Regions from separate parts of the Amycolatopsis sp. NPDC001319 genome, predicted to be linked through region 1. Evidence: riboswitches for the same ligand, from Rfam matches in the RefSeq annotation. Region 1 holds a riboswitch; each other region holds the start of a gene.

The links. A riboswitch is a leader RNA that binds a small molecule or an ion and turns the genes downstream of it on or off. The one in region 1 is predicted to bind S-adenosylmethionine.
Region 2: another riboswitch for S-adenosylmethionine. It lies ahead of ACFY1H_RS35415 (ATP-binding cassette domain-containing protein); the one in region 1 lies ahead of ACFY1H_RS25175 (aminotransferase class V-fold PLP-dependent enzyme).
Region 3: another riboswitch for S-adenosylmethionine. It lies ahead of thrC (threonine synthase); the one in region 1 lies ahead of ACFY1H_RS25175 (aminotransferase class V-fold PLP-dependent enzyme).

What each region holds. Positions count from the first base shown of each region.
Region 1 is NZ_JBIAWY010000006.1:370,849-374,112, reverse strand. It holds gene ACFY1H_RS25185 (Tm-1-like ATP-binding domain-containing protein) at 1-422, shown strand, start outside; gene ACFY1H_RS25180 (phosphoenolpyruvate hydrolase family protein) at 424-1,245, shown strand; SAM riboswitch class IV at 1,325-1,439, shown strand; gene ACFY1H_RS25175 (aminotransferase class V-fold PLP-dependent enzyme) at 1,480-2,823, shown strand; gene ACFY1H_RS25170 (hypothetical protein) at 2,845-3,264, shown strand, end outside.
Region 2 is NZ_JBIAWY010000011.1:3,359-6,622, forward strand. It holds gene rsmA (16S rRNA (adenine(1518)-N(6)/adenine(1519)-N(6))-dimethyltransferase RsmA) at 1-310, shown strand, start outside; gene ACFY1H_RS35410 (TetR/AcrR family transcriptional regulator) at 301-885, opposite strand; SAM riboswitch class I at 1,271-1,361, shown strand; gene ACFY1H_RS35415 (ATP-binding cassette domain-containing protein) at 1,575-2,585, shown strand; gene ACFY1H_RS35420 (4-(cytidine 5'-diphospho)-2-C-methyl-D-erythritol kinase) at 2,814-3,264, shown strand, end outside.
Region 3 is NZ_JBIAWY010000009.1:51,073-54,336, reverse strand. It holds gene rpsT (30S ribosomal protein S20) at 224-484, shown strand; gene holA (DNA polymerase III subunit delta) at 698-1,669, opposite strand; SAM riboswitch class I at 1,835-1,968, shown strand; gene thrC (threonine synthase) at 1,982-3,247, shown strand.

The sequences.
Region 1 (3,264 bases):
GCGCGGGACTGCCGCAGGTGGTCAGCGTCGGCGCACTCGACATGGTCAACTTCGGCCCGGCCGACACCGTGCCCGAGCGGTTCGCGGGCCGGAACCTGTTGGTGCACAACCCGACCGTCACGCTGATGCGGACCACCGCGGAGGAATCCGCGGAGCTGGGCACGCTGCTCGGGCGCAAACTCCGGGCGGCACAAGGGCCCGTGTCGGTGTTCCTGCCGCTCGGCGGAGTGTCCGCTGTGGACGTTCCGGACGGCCCGTTCCACGACCCGGCGGCGGACGCCGAGCTGTTCGCCCACCTCACTGAAGCGCTTTCCGGCAGCGCCGCGATCGTGACGCGGCGCGAAGAGGCCATCAACGACGCCGGGTTCGGCGCGGCCGCCGCCCGGGAACTGCACCGGCTCATCGGCGAAGGGAGGTCCTGACGTGGACCGCGAACGAGCGCTGGCCCGGCTCACCGCCGCGGTGGCGCAAGGCTGGCCCGTGATCGGCGGCGGCGCGGGCACCGGCCTGTCCGCCAAGGCCGCCGAGGCCGGCGGCATCGACCTGCTGATCATCTACAACTCCGGCCGCTACCGCATGGCCGGCCGCGGCTCGCTCGCCGGGCTGCTGGCCTACGGCGACGCCAACGGCATCGTCGTGGACATGGCGCGCGAGGTGCTCCCGGTCGTGCGCGACACGCCGGTGCTGGCGGGCGTCAACGGTACCGATCCGTTCCGGCTGATGGGCCCGTTCCTCGACGAGCTCAAGCGGATGGGGTTCGCCGGCGTGCAGAACTTCCCGACGGTCGGGCTGATCGACGGCGTGTTCCGCCAGAACCTCGAGGAGACCGGCATGGGTTACGGCCTGGAGGTCGACCTCGTCGCGCTGGCCCGCGAACGCGATCTGCTGACCGCGCCGTACGTCTTCGACCCCGAGCAGGCCGCCGACATGACCCGCGCGGGAGCCGATGTGCTGGTGCCGCACCTCGGGCTCACCACCAGCGGCACGATCGGCGCGCAGACGGCGGTCACGCTCGACGAGGCCGTCACCCGGGTGCAGGCGATGCACGACGCGGCCAAGCGGGTGAACCCGAACGTGCTCGTGCTGTGCCACGGCGGCCCGATCGCCGAACCCGCAGACGCGCAGTACGTGCTCGACCACACCGAAGGGATCGTCGGTTTCTTCGGTGCTTCCTCGATCGAACGGCTCCCGGCCGAGCGCGCGATCCGCGAGCAGACGGAGGCCTTCCGCGCGCTGCGGCGGTGATCGCCGGTCTGTGAGCGCCGTCTCAGCTCACGGGACACCTCTGGCGTCACGGGGCGTCGTTCGGTTACCTTCATCAACAGGTCATGAGTGCCAGCGTTCAGCCCCGGCTTGCTGGCCGGCAACCCTCCTACCGCGGTGGGGTGCCCCGGGTGAAGACCGGGCCGGTCGCGTTGTGCGACAGGCAAGCGCGGGCCCCTCGCCGGGGGTCCCCCGGACTGCCGAGGAGGCACCGCCATGACGCTCGCTCTGGACCGTACCGCTGGAAACACCGAAACCGTTGCCGCACAGGGGATTCCCGGCGTCGCGGGGGCGGCGCTGCGGGTGCCGCTGGTGACCGGCGGCGAGATCGGCTACGCGAACCTCGACCACGCGGCGAGCGCGCCGTGTCTCGACGCGGTCCGCTCCGCGGTCGACGAGTTCCTGCCCTGGTACGCGAGCGTGCACCGCGGCGCCGGCTTCGCGTCGCAGGTGTCGACGCGGCTTTACGAGCGCACGCGCGACATCCTGCGCCGGTTCGTCGACGCGCGCGCCACCGACACCGTCGTGTTCACGCGCAACACCACGGATTCCTTCAACCTGCTGGCCCGCTCGCTGCCGCGGCGCACGTCGGTGGTCGTGTTCGACACCGAGCACCACGCGGCCCTGCTGCCTTGGCGTGGCCCGAATGTGCGGCGCGTGCCGCTGCCGCGCACGCGCCTGGCCGCGGTGTCCGTTGTGGACGAAGCACTCGCCGCCTGCCCGGAAGGACCGCGGCTCGTGGTGGTGACCGGCGCGTCGAACGTGACCGGTGAGCTGCTGCCGGTCGCCGAGATCGCCGCCGTGGCAAGGAAACACGGCGCGCGCGTGGCGCTGGACGCCGCGCAGCTCGCGCCGCACCGCCGGATCTCCCTGCGGGAGCTGGACGTCGACTACGTCGCGCTCTCGGGGCACAAGCTCTACGCACCCTTCGGCGCCGGCGCGCTCATCGGCCGGTCCGACTGGCTGCGCGCTGCCGAGCCGTACCTCGCCGGCGGGGGCGCGACGAAGCTCGTGACCGAGGACGCCGTCGTGTGGAACACCGGCGCCGAACGGCACGAGGCCGGCTCGCCGAACACCGTCGGGGTCTACGCGCTGGGCGTCGCGTGCGAGCAGCTGGCCGCGAACTGGACCGCCGTGGGCGAGCACGAGGCCACGCTGCTGGAACGGCTGCGCAAGGGCCTGGCCGGCGTGCCCGGCTGCGCCGAGCTGCGCCTGTTCGACGCAGCCGTGGACCGCGTGGGCACGGTGAGCTTCGTCGTCGACGGCTTCGAACCCGGCTGGCTCGCCGCGGTCCTCTCGGCCGAGTACGGCATCGGCGTGCGCGACGGCGCGTTCTGCGCCCACGTCGCCACCAAGCGCCTCATCGGCGAATGCGGCCGCGACGGGCAGCAGGCCGTGCGTGTGAGCCTCGGCCTGGGCAGCACCGAGGAGCACGTGGACCGGCTCGTGCTCGCGCTGCGCCAGATCGTCGCCCGCGGCGCCCGCTGGGAGTACACGAAGGTCGACGGCCGCTGGGCGCCGGTGGGGGACCCGCGGGAGCTTCCTCCGTTCTGCGCCTGAGGCGCTCGCTAGGCTCCCCGCATGGGGAGAGCGTGGGGGTTCTGGGTTCCGTTGGCGGCGCTGGGGTTCGCCGAGCTGATCCTGGCGGCGGTGCAGCTCGCGACCGCCGAACACGGGGCGCAGGGTGATCTCCATGCGGACCCGGTCCACCGGGTCCCCGGAGGTCTCCTCGGCCCCGACCCCGGCCCCGGAGGGCTGCAGTTCCTCACCCAGGACCAGGTGCCGCTGCCGCCGTCGACGTACGCGACGGCGCTCGGCTGGCCGATCGCGCTCGCCGTGGTGGTGGCACTCGTGCTGGCCGGGTACGTGCGGGCCGGGAAGGCCCCGAGCACCGGCCGGTTCGCCGCCCTCGTCGCCGGTGGTGTGCTGGCCGTGCCGGTGCTGGACCTGGCCGCGTTCGGCTGGCTCGGTCTCGGCGCGGACCTGCGCGGACCCGCGCTG
Region 2 (3,264 bases), on a different contig from region 1:
TTGGTACGGCCCGGCGCGCAAGGTCGGCGCCGTGCCGCGGTCGGTGTTCTGGCCGGTGCCGAACGTCGACTCGTCGCTCGTGTCCTTCGAACGCGGCACTCCGGTGGAGGGCGTCGAGCGGCAACGCCTGTTTGAAGTCGTCGACGCCGCGTTTTCCCAGCGCCGCAAGACACTGCGCGCGGCTCTGGCCGGCTGGGCCGGCTCGGCCGACCGCGCGGGTGAACTCCTCGTGGCGGCCGACATCGACCCGAAGACGCGCGGCGAGCAGCTCGACGTGCACGACTTCGTGCGGCTCGCGGCTCAAGCCTGAAACAGCCGTGCCAGGTGGTAGTCCAGCGTCGCCAGGACCTCGCCCGGCGTGAAGCGGCCGTGGAGGACGTCGAGGCCGAGTCCGGTGAAGCCCGCGACCAGGAGGTTCGCTTCCTGCCGCGGCTGGACGCCGGGCGGGAGAACCGTGCGGCGCAGCAGGCTGGTGAGCAGGTCCTCGATCGGCGTCTCGGCCTGCAGGAAGACCTTCGCCAGCGCCGGGTCGCTGTGGGTACGGCTGAAGTAGGCGCGGTGGACGCGTAGCGACAGCTCACGCTCGGCGTCCAGCGGCAGCAGTTCCGTGAGCAGCGTCCGGACCACGCCGCGCACGCTCTGGTCGACCTGCGCCGCGATGCGGGCCTGCGTGCGCTGCTCGCCGCGTTCGTGCAGATAACGCAGGGAGAGCACGAGCAGATTGTGCTTCGTCTCGAAGTAGTACTGCACCAGCCGCAGCGACACGCCCGCCTCGGCGGCCACCTCGCGCATGCTCACGGAGTCGAGCCCGCGTTCGGCCGCGATCCGCCACACCGCCGTGGCGATCTCGCGCCGGCGCTGCTCGTGGTCGACCCGGTGCGCCACGGTTCTCCTCCGCGTTGGTGATACGACTGTATAGGATACGCGTGTATCACCGATGGGGTGAGTCGGCCGGAATCGGCTCGCGGACGGGAGCGGGTGTCCGGCCGGGAAGACGCGGTGTCTCGCCGTGGCGAACTACCTGGCCGAACCGTCATTTACCCACGCGCGGGCCGTCGCGGAATTGTCGGGCCGGAATCGCGCCTCCACCAGGGATCGGCGGCGTCCACAGTGGAATAAGGGCTGGATTCGCCGCGCGGAAGAAATTCGGTGCCGGAGCTTTTGGGGTCCACGATGTGGCTGCGGGTGTCCCGGTATCCGGGCACCACCACTCGTGTGATCTGCACCAACGCGCTTGCGTTCACCCAATGGGATCGGCTTTACTCAGAAACGTCCATCCCGAGCGACTGAGAGACCTGGCTCGCCGAAGTCGCAGCAACCACCCCCCATGGGGCAGGTGCTACAGCCAGGACCGATGGAGGCTGTTTCCGATGCAGAGGGTAGCCCGCCCGCTCCTGTTGACCCGGCGGCGCGTCGTCGATGAAGGTCGCCGCACGGTATGTGCGTGTCGACGCTCCACAGTCATCGCCTGATCTTTCTTCCGCAATTCTGCGCACCGTCCGAAAAGGACGGTAATTCGGTGACGCCCGGCGCGCCCGGAAACGGTGCTGCGCCTCATGCCTGGAGCTCTCTTCGTGATCACTGTCGAAAACGTGTCCAAGTCCTTTCCCCTCAACGGAAATCCGGTCGCCGCGCTGCGTGATGTGAGCGTCGACGTGCAGGCCGGCTCCCTCTTCGGCGTGGTGGGTCCCGCCGGCTCCGGCAAGTCCACGCTCGCCCGCTGCATCGCCCTGCAGGAGCGCCCGGACCGCGGTGTCGTGCGGCTCGACGGCCTCAACACCGGTGCGCTCGACGGCCGACGGCTGCGTGAGGTCCGCCGTCAGCTGGGTGTCGTCGGCACCAAGCCGGAGCTGCTCGCCGAGCGCACCGTGGCCGGCAACATCGCCACGCCGCTGGAGCAGCTCGGCGTCGACGGCCCGCAGCGCAAGAGCCGCGTCGGCAACCTGCTCGACCTCGTGGGCCTCACCGCCCGGGCCGCGCAGAAGCCGGCCGACCTCACGCCCGGCCAGCTGCGCCGCGTCGCCGTGGCCAAGGCCCTCGCCGCCGGCCCCGCCGTGCTGCTCGCCGACGACCCCACCGCCGGCATCGCCCCCGAGGAGGCCGGCGCCGTGCTCGCCGTGCTCGACCGGGCGCGCGCCGAGCTGGGCACCACCGTGCTCCTGACCACGCCCGACGCCGGTGTCGTCCGCCGCGTCTGCGACGACGTCGCGGTGCTCGAAGACGGCGCGGTCGTCGAACGCGGTCACGTGCTGGACCTCATCGCCTCGCCGGGCAGCTGGACCGCGCAGGCGGTGCTGCCGGCCATCGAGACCGCCCGCGCGCAGGCCGCGAAGTACGACCGGTCCGCCGACGTCGTGCTGATCGGCTTCGCGTCCGTCGGCGCCCTGCTGCCCGAGGCGGCCGGCCGCTTCGACGTGGAGGTCGCCACCATCGGCGGCGGTCTCACGCGCATCGGCGACACCCCGATCGCCCGCTTCCGCATCGGCGTCCGCGGCGAGCGCGCCGACGCGGCGCTGGCGTGGATCGCCGACCGTGGCGCCCACGTGACGCCGGCCGTGCGGGCCGCGCAGAGCGTCGCCGCCTGACCGCTCGCCACACCTCCGGCTCACCGCGCCCCACTGTGGCGTTCGGTGCGTTCAACGCAACGAACGCCGCATTGGGTGCGTTGAGCGCAACCAACGCCACGGTGGGGTGCGGTGGGACTGGGGGACGGGAGAGTCGGGAGCGTGTCCGAGAGGTTGGGACAGCCGTCCTGAAAACGGCTGTTTTCTCCTGGTGGGGAGGCCAGGCGCCCGGCCACGTAGGCTTGACGGGTGCTCGCCGTAGTTCCACCACCAGTCACCGTCCGGGTCCCGGCCAAGGTCAACCTGCACCTGGCCATCGGTGACCTGCGCGAGGACGGCTACCACGACTTGGTCACCGTCTTCCAGGCGTTGTCGCTCACGGACGAGGTGACCGTCGCGGTCACCGACGACCCGGGGCTCGAGGTCTTCGGCGAGGGGGAGGGGTCGGTGCCCACCGACGCCACAAACCTCGCCTGGCGCGCGGCCCAGGAGCTCGCCACCTACGCCGGTCGCGCCGAAGGCGACGACCCGAAGGTGCGGATCGTGCTGCGCAAAGGCATCCCCGTCGCGGGCGGCATGGCGGGCGGGAGCGCCGACGCGGCGGCGACGCTCGTCGGCCTGGCCTCGCTGTGGAAGCTCGACGTGACGCGCGACGAGCTGGCCGCCATCGCGGGCAAGCTCGGCAGCGACGTGCCCTTCG
Region 3 (3,264 bases), on a different contig from region 1:
GCGGACCGGTGGCGGAACCCTAGGCACTACCGTCTCCACGGTAGCCGAACCGATCACTGCGGGCCGCCCGAGGGGGCCGCGAGCAGGCCTGTTAGGCTTTCCCGTCGTTGCCGTGCGGCATTCCGTCAGGGAGGAAACCCGGCCGCGCCTGTCTTGACGCCAGGCGCCCGGAGCCACTTCGACGCGGCAGCGACCTTCACCGAGACGAAAGCAGGACGCCTTCATGGCCAACATCAAGTCCCAGATCAAGCGCATCACCACCAACGAGAAGGCCCGCCAGCGCAACCTGGCCATCCGCTCCTCGGTGAAGACCGCGATCCGCAAGTTCCGTGAGGCCGCCGACTCCGGCGACAAGACCAAGACCCTCGAACTCCAGCGCGACGCGGCCCGCAAGCTCGACAAGGCCGTCACCAAGGGCGTCATCCACGCCAACCAGGCCGCCAACAAGAAGTCGGCTCTCGCGAAGCGCGCGAACCAGCTCTGAGCTGATCGCAGCGACACCCTGCCAGACCTGAAAGAGCCCGGTGACCGCCTGGTCGCCGGGCTTTTTCGTGTGTTCTCGACCGTTCTCGACGCACACAGCTGCCTGGACTGGCGCGCCCTCACGGCTGCGTACGGGTCCGGCGCGTTGCCCGTTCCCGAGCGGCGGGTTCAGCCTCACCGGTCGGCGATTCGGGGCCTGCCGAGGCGAGCAGGGTCAGCGTTCGCCCTTGGCGGCGACGACCTCGACGACCGCGCGTTCCAGGGCGTAGTCCGCGTCGGCCGCCACGCCCTTGACCTCGGCGTTCAGGCGGGCGACCACGCGCATGGCGGTGGCGAGGCCGTCCTGGCCCCAGCCGCGGGACTGGCCCTGCGCCTTGCGGATCTTCCACGGCGGCATGCCCAGCTCGCCGGCCATCTGGTTCGGGTTGCCGCGGCCGGCGGCGGACACGCGGGCGATCGTGCGCACGGCGTCGGCGAGGGCGTCGGCGACCAGGACGTGCGGCACGCCCAGCTGCATGGCCCAGCGCAGCGACTCCAGGGCCGCCGCGCGGTCGCCGCCCACGGCCTTCTCCGCGACGGCGAAGCCGGTCACGTCGGCGCGGCCGGTGTGGTAGCGGCGCACGGCCTGCTCGTCGACCACGCCACCGGTGTCGGCGACGAGCTGCGTCGCCGCGGAGGACAGCTCACGCAGGTCGGAGCCGACGGTGTCCATCAGCGCCATCACGCCCGCGGCGTCGATCTTGCCGCCGACGCGGCGCACCTCGTTGCGCACGAACGACTCGCGCTCGGCCGGCTTCGTCAGCTTCGGGCACTCGGTGATCTCCGCGCCCGCCTTTTTCAGCGCCGCGGGCAGCGCCTTGGCCGCCTTGCTGCGCCCGCCGCCGTTGTGCACGACCACGAGCACGATCCCGTCGGCGGGCGCCTTGAGGTACGCCATCACCGCGTCCGCCAGCTCCTGCGAGATGTCGTGCGCGGAGTCGAGCACGATGACCCGCCCCTCGCTGAACAGCGAAGGACTCACCAGCTCGGCGAGCACGGGCGGTGTGAGTTCGGACACCCGGTTGCGCGTCATCTCGGCCGTGGAGTCGATGGCCCGCGCGGCGTCCAGCGACGCGCGGACAGCCCGCTCGATGAGCAGTTCTTCCTCACCGAGGACGAGGTGGAGCGGCGCGGGTGCGGTGGTCACCCCGCCATCCTCTCACCCGCCCGGCCCCGCGCCCGCTCCGGTGATGTGCGCCGCCACCGTGGCACGAGGTGATCGCCATGTCGTACGGTGTACCCGAGGCAGCGTCCCGCTCCGCCGGAAACACAGCTCCACCGGAAACACCGCGGCGCGCCGACAACTGAACACCGCTCATCCAGAGGGGCAGAGGGAACGGCCCGACGAAGCCCCGGCAACCGGCGTACAGCCTGTCTTCCCGAATTTGCGGGATAGCTGACGACCACGGTGCCAATTCCGGCCCGCGTTTGCGGGGCAGATGAGGAAAGGAACCTCGCGATGACCGTTACCCTCGGCACGACCTCCACCAAGAAGACCCTGGACCTCGGTCCGGCCGTCGAACTGGTGTCGAAGGAAGAGGGCCACCGGCAGCCGCTCGCCCCGGAGTTCGTGTCCGCGGAGGACTTCTCGCCGCTCGAGGTCGCCTACGACTTCGGCCGCGTGCGCCGCGAAGACATCGAGGCCGGCCCCAAGAACATCTGGCGCTACAAGAAGCTCCTTCCCGTCCCCTCGACCGTCGAGGAGATCCCGAACACCGAACCCGGCGCCACCCGTCTGGTGAAGGCCGACCGCCTCGCCAAGGCCCTGGGCCTGAAGTCCCTGTGGGTCAAGGACGACACCGGCAACCCCACGCACTCCTTCAAGGACCGCGTGGTCGCCGTCGCGCTGGCCGCGGCCCGCGAGTTCGGCTTCGAGGTCCTCGCGTGTCCCTCGACCGGCAACCTGGCCAACGCGACGGCCGCCGCCGCGGCCCGCGCCGGCTGGCGGTCGGTCGTGCTGATCCCGAAGTCGCTCGAGCGCGCCAAGATCCTCACCACCGCCGTCTACGACGGTGACCTGATCGCCGTCGACGGCAACTACGACGACGTCAACCGCCTCGCCACCGAGCTCGCCGGCGAGCACCCGACGTGGGCGTTCGTCAACGTCAACGTGCGCCCCTACTACTCCGAAGGCTCGAAGACGCTCGGCTACGAGGTCGCCGAGCAGCTCGGCTGGCGCCTGCCGGAGCAGATCGTGGTGCCGATCGCCTCGGGCTCGCAGCTGACCAAGGTGGACAAGGGTTTCCGCGAGCTCGGCCAGCTCGGCCTCGTGGAAGCCAGCCCCTACAAGGTGTTCGGTGCGCAGGCCACCGGCTGCTCCCCCGTCTCGGCCGCCTTCCGCGCCGGACACGACGTGGTCCAGCCCGTGAAGCCCGACACCATCGCCCGCTCGCTCGCGATCGGCAACCCCGCCGACGGCCCCTACGTGCTCGACGTCGTCAACCGCACCGGCGGTGCGATCGAGGACGTGAGCGACGAGGAGGTCGTGGAGGGCATCCGGCTGCTCGCGCGCACCGAAGGCATCTTCACCGAGACCGCCGGCGGCGTCACCGTCGCGACGGCGAAGAAGCTCATCGAGACCGGCAAGCTCGACCCCGAGGCCGACACCGTGCTGCTCATCACCGGCGACGGCCTCAAGACGCTCGACGCCCTCGAAGGCCGCATCGGCCCGAAGGCGACCGTGCCCCCGTCGGCCGAGGCCGTGAGCAAGGCCCTCGGCCTCTGAGCTGACCGGGCCCGCGG